Regions from separate parts of the Bradyrhizobium sp. CFUWI genome, predicted to be linked through region 2. Evidence: riboswitches for the same ligand, from Rfam matches in the RefSeq annotation. Region 2 holds a riboswitch; each other region holds the start of a gene.
What was found. A riboswitch is a leader RNA that binds a small molecule or an ion and turns the genes downstream of it on or off. The one in region 2 is predicted to bind cobalamin.
Positions count from the first base shown of each region.

Region 1: linked by a shared signal. The riboswitch ahead of metE (5-methyltetrahydropteroyltriglutamate--homocysteine S-methyltransferase) and the one ahead of AC066S_RS38455 (ribonucleoside-diphosphate reductase subunit alpha) in region 2 are both predicted to bind cobalamin.
Region 3: linked by a shared signal. The riboswitch ahead of AC066S_RS06925 (TonB-dependent receptor) and the one ahead of AC066S_RS38455 (ribonucleoside-diphosphate reductase subunit alpha) in region 2 are both predicted to bind cobalamin.
Region 4: linked by a shared signal. The riboswitch ahead of AC066S_RS06840 (DUF1636 family protein) and the one ahead of AC066S_RS38455 (ribonucleoside-diphosphate reductase subunit alpha) in region 2 are both predicted to bind cobalamin.

Region 1 covers NZ_JBWJZE010000044.1:11,910-14,924, reverse strand. Annotated here, with positions in the region: gene AC066S_RS37195 (nodulate formation efficiency C protein) at 1-70, opposite strand, end outside; gene AC066S_RS37190 (hypothetical protein) at 734-1,030, shown strand; cobalamin riboswitch at 1,141-1,342, shown strand; gene metE (5-methyltetrahydropteroyltriglutamate--homocysteine S-methyltransferase) at 1,447-3,015, shown strand, end outside.
Region 2 covers NZ_JBWJZE010000070.1:1,504-4,518, forward strand. Annotated here, with positions in the region: gene AC066S_RS38455 (ribonucleoside-diphosphate reductase subunit alpha) at 1-1,904, opposite strand, end outside; cobalamin riboswitch at 2,011-2,224, opposite strand; partial or broken gene AC066S_RS38460 (hypothetical protein) at 2,245-2,486, opposite strand.
Region 3 covers NZ_JBWJZE010000002.1:681,660-684,674, forward strand. Annotated here, with positions in the region: gene cobT (nicotinate-nucleotide--dimethylbenzimidazole phosphoribosyltransferase) at 1-861, shown strand, start outside; gene AC066S_RS06920 (histidine phosphatase family protein) at 854-1,426, opposite strand; cobalamin riboswitch at 1,499-1,700, shown strand; gene AC066S_RS06925 (TonB-dependent receptor) at 1,817-3,015, shown strand, end outside.
Region 4 covers NZ_JBWJZE010000002.1:664,857-667,871, forward strand. Annotated here, with positions in the region: gene AC066S_RS06830 (cobyric acid synthase) at 1-843, opposite strand, end outside; gene cobO (cob(I)yrinic acid a,c-diamide adenosyltransferase) at 850-1,485, opposite strand; cobalamin riboswitch at 1,526-1,746, shown strand; gene AC066S_RS06840 (DUF1636 family protein) at 1,841-2,215, shown strand; gene cobW (cobalamin biosynthesis protein CobW) at 2,212-3,015, shown strand, end outside.

The DNA of each region.
Region 1 (3,015 bases), on a different contig from region 2:
CTTGCGCTCGCCACGTTGACTTGAATCTTTCGATATGGGGGCTCTCGATGGCGCGAACACTGTTGCTCATCGCAGCCAGCCCGACCAGGCAGATCAGGGGTCGACCGAGACAAAACCATAACGCGCGTCTTCTAGACACTGTTCTCATAACTGCCGGCCTATTTGGTGTCATCCACACGTCATTCAAAGCGGGCAACCTTCGACTTGTTATGCGCGAGCGCAAGAAGTTAGCGGCGACGCGACGGGGAGACCGATGGTGTCCCATGCGAGCAGGCGCTCCCCTCTATGTCACGCGCCACTAACTTCACTGCCGGCGACAGCCTCAAGTTGCTGTGCTGGACATGCCCAGCAGGAGGAGACTGGGCATGCCGAAGACTTGCATTCTTCGTGCCAGGTAATAGACGGCAATTCGCACCGCTTTTGTGTCCTCTTTGTCGACTTTCCGACTGGTCAATGTCTCGATGTTTCCGTTCAGCGCTATCCAGCCCGGCTTATGCATCCTCGTCCCGCACCGGATCGTTCGATGGCGCAGCGGAACACCTCGGTACCAAGCTCCTGATGAGAATTGTTTGCCGCTATTGAACCGTTTGGTTCGGCATCGTTGCCAGAATGTGGCTTTCGATCTCTGCCATGCGTTTGGCCATTTGCGGCCATCGGCCATGGTGCGTCTGCCGCTCCTATCGCGACATGCGGCGCTTCGAGAATAGCCTCAGTTAGGAGCGCTTTGCACTCGATGGCGACGAGGCGAAACCGATCTTTACCGCCGAACATTTGGAGTCTTGCTGAACCGCACATCAACGTGCTGGCCGGGTATGTTGCTGGCTTCGCCAGCTTGGGCCTGTTCAACACGGATCCTGTTGGCCGAGAAGGTGGCTGGATGGTGGACTTGCTCAAAGAAGCGCTGAGAAGCCGGAGATGCGTTCTGCTCGAGGCAGCAGTCCCGACCGGGCAAGCCGCATTTGTCCCTTCCACCGATCTGGCGTGCGGCCCGCAGGCAGCTGCGATCGTCATTCCGATATTGCTGACTTGAGAGCGCTTACATCGGCTCAACGCATCAAGATGCGCGGCCATTCGCGTAGCGGATGTCGCAGCACCAGCTTGAGACATGATCTGAGAGGTTGACGGAAGACTTGTCTTCTCGATAATCCAAGTCGTCGAGGTTCTCCGGTCGCACTTGATCCGGAGCTAAGAGGGAAGCCGGTGAAGATGCCGGCGCTGCCCCCGCAACTGTGAGTGGCGAGCCGCTGTCCAACGATGTCACTGAAGCCTGCGCGGCTTCGGGAAGGCCGGACAGCAGCGATGACCCGCGAGCCAGGAGACCTACCCCGACAATATATTCGTCCACGGGCGGGGTGTCCCGGTGGTGCGCCAAGCAGCCGTCGCACTGCGCGACTTCCCCTGCCTGCGTCCGCCATGGCCTTCTGCCCCCAACACGGGGTTAACGCTATGTCTCTTCTCTCCCTTCCCGTTGCCACGCTCGGAACGCCACGCATCGGTCCAAGGCGCGAGCTCAAACTCGCTCTAGAAAGCTACTGGGCCGGAAAAAGCAGCGAACAGCAGTTGCTGGAGGACGCAGCTGGCCTGCGTGCCGCGAACTGGGCTCGTCAGAAATCTATCGGCGTCACGGTCATTCCATCAAACGATTTCTCGCTGTATGATCAGGTGCTCGACACAAGTGTCATGGTTGGCGCCATCCCGGAGATCTACGCCTCAAAAGCCGAATCCGTTTCGCTGAAGACGTACTTCGCCATGGCCCGCGGATCACAATGCGACGATCGGGATGCGAGTTGCGGTCACGGACCGCGCGGATTTGGCGCACCCCCGCAGGAGATGACCAAGTGGTTCGATACCAACTACCACTACATGGTCCCCGAGTTTCGCAGAGGACAGACTTTCAGGCTATGCTCTCGCAAGCCGATCGAGGAGTATGAGGAAGCCAAGGCCCTTGGCTTTCAGACCCGCCCTGTCCTGATCGGGCCGGTCACATTCCTAAAGCTCGGCAAGAGTCCCGATCCTGCGTTCCAGCCACTCTCACTACTGGATGAACTGTTACCGGCCTATATCGAAGTTCTGCAGGAATTGGCCAAACGTGGAGCAAATTGGGTTCAGTTCGACGAGCCCTGCCTGGTTCTTGATCTGGATGAGAGGGCGCGGCAATCTTTGCGACATGCCTATGATCGGCTCGCCAAGGAGGTGCCGGCCATCAAGATCTTAGTTGCCAGCTATTTCGGCGACCTCGGGGACAATCTGAACACCGCGTTGAGCCTGCCAGTTGCCGGACTACACCTCGACCTAGTTCGAGCGCCACAGTTGTTGGACCAGATCATCGCTGGCGGCCGAAGTGATCTCGTCATGTCGCTCGGTGTCGTCGACGGCCGGAATGTATGGCGGTCGAATTTGTCCTCGCTGCGCCAGCGGCTCGAACCCGCGATTGCGAAGCTCGGCAAGGACCGTGTACAGATTGCCCCATCCTGCTCGCTGCTTCATGTGCCGGTCGATGTTGAACTTGAAACCGGGCTCGTTTCCGACGTCAAGAGCTGGCTTGCTTTCGCGGTCCAGAAGATGCGGGAGCTTGCGATCCTGGCGCGGGCACTCGCAGGCGACCAGAATGTTGCGCCAGCTCTTGCCCAGTCGGAATGTACCGCGACTGTTCGCCGGACTTCGCCAAAAATCCGTGATGCTAATGTCGCTGTCCGGATGAAAGCGATCGATCAGACCATGCGTCGGCGCGCGAGCCCATTTGCCCGTCGTGCAGAGATCCAAAGCGATCGTTTCGGACTGCCGGCTTTCCCTACCACGACGATCGGATCGTTCCCGCAGACCACAGAGGTCCGGAATGCGCGTGCGGCGCATGCGCGGGGCGCGATAAGTGACGAGCAATACGACAGGTTCCTCAAGGAGGAGACTGCGCGCGCCGTACGTTGGCAGGAGGACATCGGTCTCGACGTCCTCGTGCACGGCGAGTTCGAGCGCAATGACATGGTGCAGTACTTCGGCGAGCAACTTGCCGGCTTC
Region 2 (3,015 bases):
CGCTGCGGCGCCGGCGTTGCCGTGTCATCCTCGGCAATCTTGCCGGCGAACGCCGCGCGCGAGATCGATTTTGAACGGCAGTAGTAGAGGCTCTTCACCCCACGCTTCCATGCCGTCCAGTGCAGCATGTGGAGGTCCCACTTATCGACGTCGGCCGGCAGATAGAGGTTGATCGACTGGCTCTGGCAAATGAATGGGGCGCGATCGGCGGCAAGCTCGACGATCCAGCGCTGGTCGACCTCAAAGGCGGTGCGAAGGATCGCTTTCTCGTGCTCCGACAGGATGTCGAGATGGGCGACCGACCCCTCGTGCGCGATGATCGACTGCCAGGTCGCCGAGGTGTCGGCGCCCTTGGCGGCCAGCACCTTGGCGAGATGCGGATTACGCACCGAGATGGCGCCGGATAGCGTCTTGTGGGTGTAGATGTTGGCCGGGATTGGCTCGGTGCAGGCGCTGGTGCCGCCGCAGATGATGCTTATCGAGGCGGTCGGCGCGATCGCTATCTTGTGGCTGAAGCGCGCCATCACGCCGCGTTCCAGGGCATCCGGGCACGGGCCACGCTCGCGAGCGAGCGCCACGGATGCCGCGTCGGCATCGCGACGGATTTTTCGGAACATGTTCAGATTGAACGACTTGGCCAGGACACTCTCCATCGGAATGCCCTTGGCCTGGAGAAACGAGTGGAAGCCCATGACGCCGAGGCCAACGGAGCGTTCGCGCAGGGCGGCGTAGCGGGCACGCTTCATGCCGTCCGGCGCCACTGTGATGAAGTGGGTGAGCACGTTGTCGAGGAGGCGCATGACGTCCTCGATGAAGCCGGGCTCCTTATTCCACTGGTCCCAGGTCTCGAGGTTGAGCGACGACAGGCAGCACACCGCGGTGCGCTCCTCGTCGCGATGATCGATGCCGGTCGGCAGCGTAATCTCGCTGCACAGGTTGGAGGTCGAGACCTTGAGGCCGAGCTCGCGCTGGTGCTTGGGGAGCGCGCGGTTCACGGTGTCGATGAACAAGAGATAAGGCTCGCCCGTCTGCAGCCGGTTCTCAAGGATACGTTGCCACAGCTGGCGGGCATCGATCTCGCGGACGACCTCGTTAGTCTTCGGGCTGCGCAGAGCGAACGTGGTGCCGGCACCCACGGCACGCATGAACTCGTCGGTGACGTTGATGCCGTGATGTAGGTTGAGGCTCTTGCGGTTGAAGTCGCCGGACGCCTTGCGGATCTCGAGGAACTCCTCGATCTCGGGATGGTGGATATCGAGATAGACCGCCGCCGAGCCGCGCCGCAACGAGCCCTGGCTGATCGCCAGCGTCAGGCCGTCCATGACGTGGATGAACGGGATGATGCCCGAGGTGACGCCGCCCCTCACTTTCTCGCCGATCGAGCGAACATTCCCCCAGTAGGTGCCGATGCCGCCGCCGTTGGAGGCAAGCCAGACGTTCTCGTTCCAGGTGCCGACGATGCCTTCGAGCGAGTCCGACACCGAGTTAAGGAAGCACGAGATCGGCAGGCCGCGCGGGGTGCCGCCGTTGGAGAGCACCGGTGTGGCCGGCATGAACCACAGTCGAGACATCCCATCATACAGACGTTGGGCATGCGCAACATCGTCCGCGAAGGCGCAAGACACCCGGGCGAACATGTCCTGGAGGCTTTCGCCGGCGAGCAGATAACGGTCGGTCAGCGTCAGCTTGCCGAACGACGTCAGCAGGTTGTCGCGCGACCGATCGAGCGTGAGGTCAGACGGCCTTGGCGATGGCGCGAGGGGCCTTGGCAGCGGAGCCGGCGATGGCGGCGGCTGCACAAGACACAGCTCAGGCGTGGTAGGCTTGGCCTGCGCTGGGAGCGGCCGCACACTCGGCATCTCGATGAGATGACCATGCTGATCGAAATCGTAAGACGGCGACATCGGCAACCCCGCGATGTTTGAGGCTGGGGGGCCGTGCGGACGACTTGCGAGGAGACCGGGCAAATATCACCAGTTGCAAGCAACCCACCGGGGCACCCCGCCCGAGGACGTTCGTTCTGTCGCGGCAGGTCTCCTGGCTCGCGGGTCGCTGCGGCTGTCGGCCTTCCCAGCGCTGTCGCGCCAGTGACCATGATGACAACCGCTCGCCGCTTACAGTTGCGGGGGCAGCCTCGGAATAGCCGTTGCCGGCGCACCGGGTTCCCTCTTAGCTTCCATCCTACGAGATGCGGGAATGGAAGACCGTGACGGGCTACATATAGGCGCCGCTCGCGGAGATTCGTCAAGGCGGCACCGTCAAGTTAACGAATTGGAGCAGCCCCAAGGTCGAGGTTCGGCGAGCGCTTGTCGTGGAGATCTCGCGCCAAGTCGCAAAGGCTCGCTCGCGCGAACCACGACGGAAGTCGGCAGTGACGGCTCCGAGAGAGAGGATGTGGAAAAGGTTCGCGACCTGATCATGAACTGACAGAAAAGTTGAGCCTGACGGGACGATTTGAAACGCTTCATGATCCGATCGCGTCGCCTGTCACCCTTCCGGCGTTCGTGGTCTGGACTATCCCTTCACCCGGCGATGTCCGCTGTAGGTGCTTCCCGTCGAGTCTCTACTCCTCCCCCCTGGCAGGGGCTTGGCTCGGGATTGGCAATGAAGGTTTCCGCGACTTTGAGCAGTTCTGCTCCTCTTTCCCCAAGGGCCCCGCATCGGCCCATCTATACGGCGCATACGACCTCGGGGCAAAAGGACTAGAGTCTGTTCCGCTCACGGATTGAGCAGCCGAGCGTCAGGGCGTGTACTGTTGCCCGCCAGCATTTGATGCTAGTGAACAGCGGTTAATAAATCACTGAAAGTGCATTGCATGCCTTGGCGAGCAATGGAGTGCGAAGATCTTCCATCTGTGAACGCGATCGTAGATCGCGTTCACCTCAATTACCCTGAGGATGAGTGAGCTGGTCCCGCAAATCTGAACAGCGCGATAAGTGGAGTTTCTGCCTGACGGCGGGCAAGATTGACCCGCGAATCAGGAGAGACGATGAGCAGACGAGCACGGCGGAACCA
Region 3 (3,015 bases), on a different contig from region 2:
GCCGGCGACCACGGCATCGTCGCGCAAGGCGTCTCGGCCTATCTGCAAGAAGTGACCATCGCGATGATGGCGAATTTTGCCTCCGGCGGTGCTGCGATCTCGGTGCTGGCGCGCGAGCTTGGCTCCAGCCTGGAGGTGGTCGACGCCGGCACGCTGGCGCAGCAGGAGATGGCGGGGATCGTCACCGACAAGCCGCGCCACGGCACCCGCGATTTCAGCGTGGAGGCTGCGCTCACACCGGCCGAACTGGCGTTTGCCTTCGAGGCCGGCCAGCGCGCGGTTGCGCGCGCGGAGGCCAATCAGCCCGATCTGTTGATCTTCGGCGAAATGGGGATCGGCAACACCACGGCGTCGGCAGCGATTGCGGCAAGCCTGCTCGGCATCAGCGCCGAGGAGATCGCGGGCAGCGGCACTGGCGTCGACGCGGCCGGCCGGGCACACAAGGCACGCGTGATCGATGCCGCGATTGCACGTCACGGCGTTGCGGGCGCGGCGCCTGAGAAGATACTGTGTGCTGTCGGCGGGCTGGAAATCGCCGCGATCTCGGGCGCGATCATCGCGGCCGCGCAGCGCCGCATCCCGGTGCTGATCGATGGCTTCATCGTGTCGGTCGCAGCGCTCGCAGCGGTGCGGCTGAACCCGTCATGTCAGCCCTATCTGCTGCCGTCGCATCAATCGGCCGAGCAGGGCCACCGCCTGGTGCTGCGCGCCCTGAACGTGCAGCCGCTGATCAGCCTCGATCTCAGGCTCGGCGAGGGATCGGGCGCCGCCATCGCGCTGCCGCTGGTGCGCGTCGCCTGCGCGCTTCACAACGGCATGGCCACCTTTGCAGAGGCCAATGTGCCCGACAGGCCTAGCTGATCCGCTGATTGACCGAGACGACGCGCCAGCCGGTCGCGAGGCGATCGATCCGGGTCAGCGACAGCGGATCGATCACGAAGCGCAAGGCGGCTTGTGGCGAGAGATCGAGTGCGATGCACAGCGCGGCGCGGATGGTGCCGGAATGCACGATGAGCGTGGCTGGTCCGGCTCCGATCCGCGACAGACCGAGCCGCACGCGCGCGACTTGATCCGCAAAGCTTTCGCCGCCCGGTGGCCGTCCGCCGGCCGGATCGTTCCAGAACTGCGCATAGGCCTCGCCGCCGGCGGCAGCGAGCGCGTCGTGCCGATGGCCGGTCCAGTCGCCGAAATCCTGCTCGCGGAATTCGCTGACCTGCTCCGGTTCGAGGCCCAGCGCTTGCGCGGTCTCGACCGTGCGCCGCGACGGGCTGGCGTAGCTCGCAGCGTCCCGCGGCAGGCGCTGCCGCAGCGCCTCCAGTTGTGTGCGATCGCGGAGAACGGCCGGCGCATCGGCGGCATGGATCGTCCCTTTGACGCCATCGACCGGCGCGTGCCGTATCAGCCAGAGGAAGGTCTCGCCTTCCATGCTCATCTCCAAGGAAGTTGGTCGCTGTGGCAATAACGCCGCAACTGGCACATTGACTCTGTTGTGACGGTAATCCTAGATGCTCGCGACGGTTTCCCCGAGAGGGGATGAAAAGGGAATGCGGTGCGGGGACGTTGTCCCCAATGCCGTGGCTGCCCCCGCAACTGTGAGCGGATAATCCTTCGTCAGAAGCCACTGGGTCCTCGGTCCCGGGAAGGCGACGAAGTGGTGATGACCCGCGAGCCAGGAGACCTGCCGTCAGCCGTGGTCACACGCGAAGATGTCGGTCGGGGAGTACAGACATTCGGCTTCATCGGGCGGCCGCAAGGCCAAAAGGTGAGACCTCGTTCGCTGTGACGTGCCACTGACGTCATACCGAGGTTTCCAGCCGTGTCTTCCATCCGCATCTTCCGACCGCGCCATTTCCTGCTTGCTTCGGCGGCTCTCACGTCCTTTGCAGCGCTCGATCTGCCCGCCGCACAGGCGCAGCAGGCTCGCGAACCGCTGCCGCCGGTCGAAGTGTCGCCGGCCCAATCCCGCAAGCCAGCCAGATCAGCCGGCCGGGAGGCGCAAGGCCCACGCCGCGCGGCAGCGCGCAGGCCTGCCGCCGCATCCGCAGCGCCCAAGCCCGTCGTCCCGGCTGCGACGGTGCAGACGCCGCTCAACTCCAATGCCGTGGCCGAGAGCGCCTCGCGGCTCGGCCTGACGGTGCGCGAGATGCCCGCGACCGTCGAGGTGATCTCGGCCGAGACCATGCGCGAGCAGGGCTACCGCACCGTCTCCGACGTGGCCCAGGGCGCGGTCGGCGTCACCTCCGGTGACGATCCGGCCGAGCCGTCCGCCTTCTCGATGCGCGGTTTCACCAACAGCCAGATCAACACCCTCTACAACGGCATCAAGATCGGCCCGCAGAACATGACCTCGCGGATCATGGACACGGCCAATCTGGAGGCCGTGGAGTTCTTGAAAGGCCCGGCCTCGCTGATCTCGGGCGAGGGCGCAGCCGGCGGCGCGATCAATTTCGTCACCAGGCAGCCGCACACGGGACCGATCAGGAACGAGGCCGATTTCTCCTGGGATTCCCTGAACTCGTTCCGCGCGCATTACGGCTCAGGCGGCAGCACCAACGTGCAAGGCCTCGACTACCGCTTCGACGTCAGCCGCTCCGCGCTCAACGGCTTTGCCGACGACACCAATACCAAGATGCTGGATGTGTCCGGCCAGCTCAACTACCGCATCTCCGACAGCCTCAAGGTGTGGGGTGCGATCGAGTACCGCGAGGATCGTGGCAAGGCCTATTGGGGCGCGCCGCTGGTGCCGATCGCCTTCAGCGGCTCGCATGCGACGAGCGGGATCGTTTCGGGCAATTACGTCTCGAACTACAACAAGACCGATCTCGGCGCGGTCACCATCGACGACCGCACCTTCAACACCAATTACAACGTCCTCGACAATCGCAACGTCGCGCAGGAAGTCTGGTTGCGCGGCGGCTTCGAGCTGAAGCTCGCGCCCGATCTCACGCTGAAAAGTCAGGCCTATGGCTATGGCGCCGAGCGCACCTGGTTCAATAACGAGATCGAGGCGTTCAA
Region 4 (3,015 bases), on a different contig from region 2:
CCGCACCATTACGAGATCGACGCCAGGCTCGAGCTTCAGCGGATCGAGATCGTCGAAATTGGCGATCCGCGACAGCGCAAGACAGGCGATCTTGCATTGGCCGGGCTTGCGCGCGTCGCTCAGGCCCAGCGCGTCCTCGGCCGGCAGCTCGCCGGCGCGGGCAAACCAGGGCAGCACGCCGAAGCCGCGCCAGGCGGTCTTTTGTTCGATGAGCCTGTAGCCGTCGTCGAACAGGGTAGGATCGCCGCGGAACTTGTTGATGACGAACCCCTGGACCATCGCGGCATCGTCGGGGTCGATCACCGTCTTGATGCCGACGAGCTGTGCGATGACGCCGCCACGGTCGATGTCGCCGACCAGCACGACCGGCACGTCGGCCTTGCGGGCAAAACCCATATTGGCGATGTCGGACTTGCGCAAATTCACCTCGGCCGGACTGCCGGCGCCCTCGACCAGCACGAGATCGGCGCGCGCCTTCAGCCGTTCAAAACTCTCCAGCACCGCGCCCATCAGCGAGGGCTTCATTGCGGCGTAGTCGCGCGCACGCGCCGTGGCAATGCGTTTGCCTTGGACCACGATTTGCGCGCCGACATCGGTCTCGGGCTTCAGCAGCACCGGGTTCATGTCGGTGTGCGGCTCCACGCCTGCGGCGAGCGCCTGAAATGCCTGGGCGCGGCCGATCTCACCGCCGTCGACGGTGACGGCCGCGTTGTTCGACATGTTCTGCGGCTTGAAGGGCAGCACGCGCAAGTCCCGCCGCGTGAACGCGCGCGCGAGGCCGGCGACGATGAGCGATTTGCCCACGTCGGAGCCGGCTCCCTGGATCATCAGCGCGCGTGCCATCGTCGTTCAGAACTCGACGCCGGCCTGAGCCTTGATGCCGGAGCGGAAGGGATGCTTGACCAGCGTCATCTCGGTGACGAGGTCGGCGATCTCGATCAGCTCGTCCTTGGCGTTGCGCCCGGTGAGCACGACGTGAGTCATCGGCGGCTTCGAGGTGGTCAGGAAGTCGACGACCTCGGCGATGTCGAGATAATCGTAGCGCAGCGCGATGTTGATCTCGTCGAGCACGACCATGCGCAGGTTCTCATCGAGGATCAGCTCCTTGGCCTTCTCCCAGCCGGCGCGCGCGGCGGCGATGTCGCGGGCGCGGTCCTGCGTCTCCCAGGTGAAGCCTTCGCCCATCGCATGGAACTGGCAGAGCTCGCCGAAATGACCGGTGAGCAGGCGGCGCTCGCCGGTGTCCCAAGCGCCCTTGATGAATTGCACCACCGCGCAGGGGAAGCCATGGGCAACGCAGCGCACGATCATGCCGAAGGCGGAGGAGGACTTGCCCTTGCCGGCGCCGGTGTGGACGATAATGAGGCCCTTTTCGCCGCTCTTGGTCGCCATGATCTTGTCGCGGGCGGCTTTCTTCTTCGCCATTTTCTGGGCGTGCCGGGCGTCGGTTTCCTCAGGTGTTTGGGTGTCCGGTTCAGGCGTCATTGGATCCGGTCCTTCGGCTTGACAAGAGGCGGCCACCGGCAAATGGTGGCCCGGCGTTGGTTCCTGTCCTATGACAGGCGAAGAGGGAATGCGATAGGGTCCGAATCGGCAAGATTTGGGTCCAAAATGCAGCCGCCCCCGCGACCGTGACCGGAGAGATGCCCAAAGCCACTGATTCCCCAGGGAATCGGGAAGGCGGGGATCGAAGGGCCTAGACCCTGCTCCGCAAGCCGGGAGACCTGCCAGCGCGGACGAGTTTTGGACCGGCGGACGGGGTGTTCCGCGACGGGGAAGCGGGCCTTCTGACGAATGGTCCGTGTGCCTCATCGCCTCCCGCTGTTATCTGGAAGAGGCGATGACCGTCACACTTCACGTCTGCATCACCTGCCGTGCCGGCCAGACGCTTGGCGAGGGCGAGACCACGCCCGGCAAGCGCCTGCACGGTGCGATCCTCGAGGCCGGCGTGCCCGACGGCGTCAATGTGGTTCCCGTCGAATGCCTGTCGGCCTGCAGCCAGGGCTGCTCGGTGGCGCTGAGCGCACCCGGCCGCTGGTCCTATGTTTACGGCCGCCTGTCGGATGCGAATGCGCAGGACGTAGTCGCAGGCGCTGCGGCCTATGCGGCCGCGCCGGACGGGCTCGTGCCCTGGCGCAGCCGCCCCGAAATCTTCCGCAAGCAGTCGCTTGCCCGCATTCCCCCCATTGCAATCGTGCCGGAGGCCGCCGAATGAGCTCGCTCGCAAAAGTCCCGGTCACGGTGGTCACTGGTTTCCTCGGCTCCGGCAAGACGACGCTGATCCAGCATCTTCTCGCAAATCCCAACGGCAGGAAGCTCGCCGTGCTCGTCAACGAGTTCGGCAGCGAGGGCGTCGACGGCGAGATCCTGAAGTCCTGCGCCGATGCGAACTGCCCGGAAGAGAACATCGTCGAGCTTGCCAATGGCTGCATCTGCTGCACCGTCGCCGACGATTTCATTCCGACCATGGAGAAATTGCTGGCGCGGCCGGTGCGGCCCGATCACATCCTGATCGAGACTTCGGGCCTGGCGCTGCCGAAGCCGCTGCTGAAGGCGTTCGACTGGCCACAGATCCGCTCGCGCATCACGGTCGACGGCGTGATCGCACTCGCCGACGCCGAGGCCGTGGCGGCGGGCCGCTTCGCGCCCGATCCTGACGCCGTCGAGGCGCAGCGCGCGGCCGACGCCAATCTCGACCACGAGACGCCGCTGTCGGAAGTGTTCGAGGACCAGATCGCCTGCGCCGACATCGTGCTGCTGACCAAGGCCGATCTCGCGGGCGCCGCCGGCATCGAAGCCGCCAGGGCGGCCATCACCGCCGAGATGCCGCGCCGCGTGCCGATGCTGCCCGTCACCGACGGCGCGATCGACGCCCGCGTCATCCTCGGCCTCGGCGCGGCCGCCGAGAACGATCTCGCCGCGCGCCCCTCGCATCATGACGGCGAGGAGGAGCACGAGCACGACGATTTCGCTTCCGTCGTGATCGACCTTCCGGAAGTCGCCGACATCGATGCG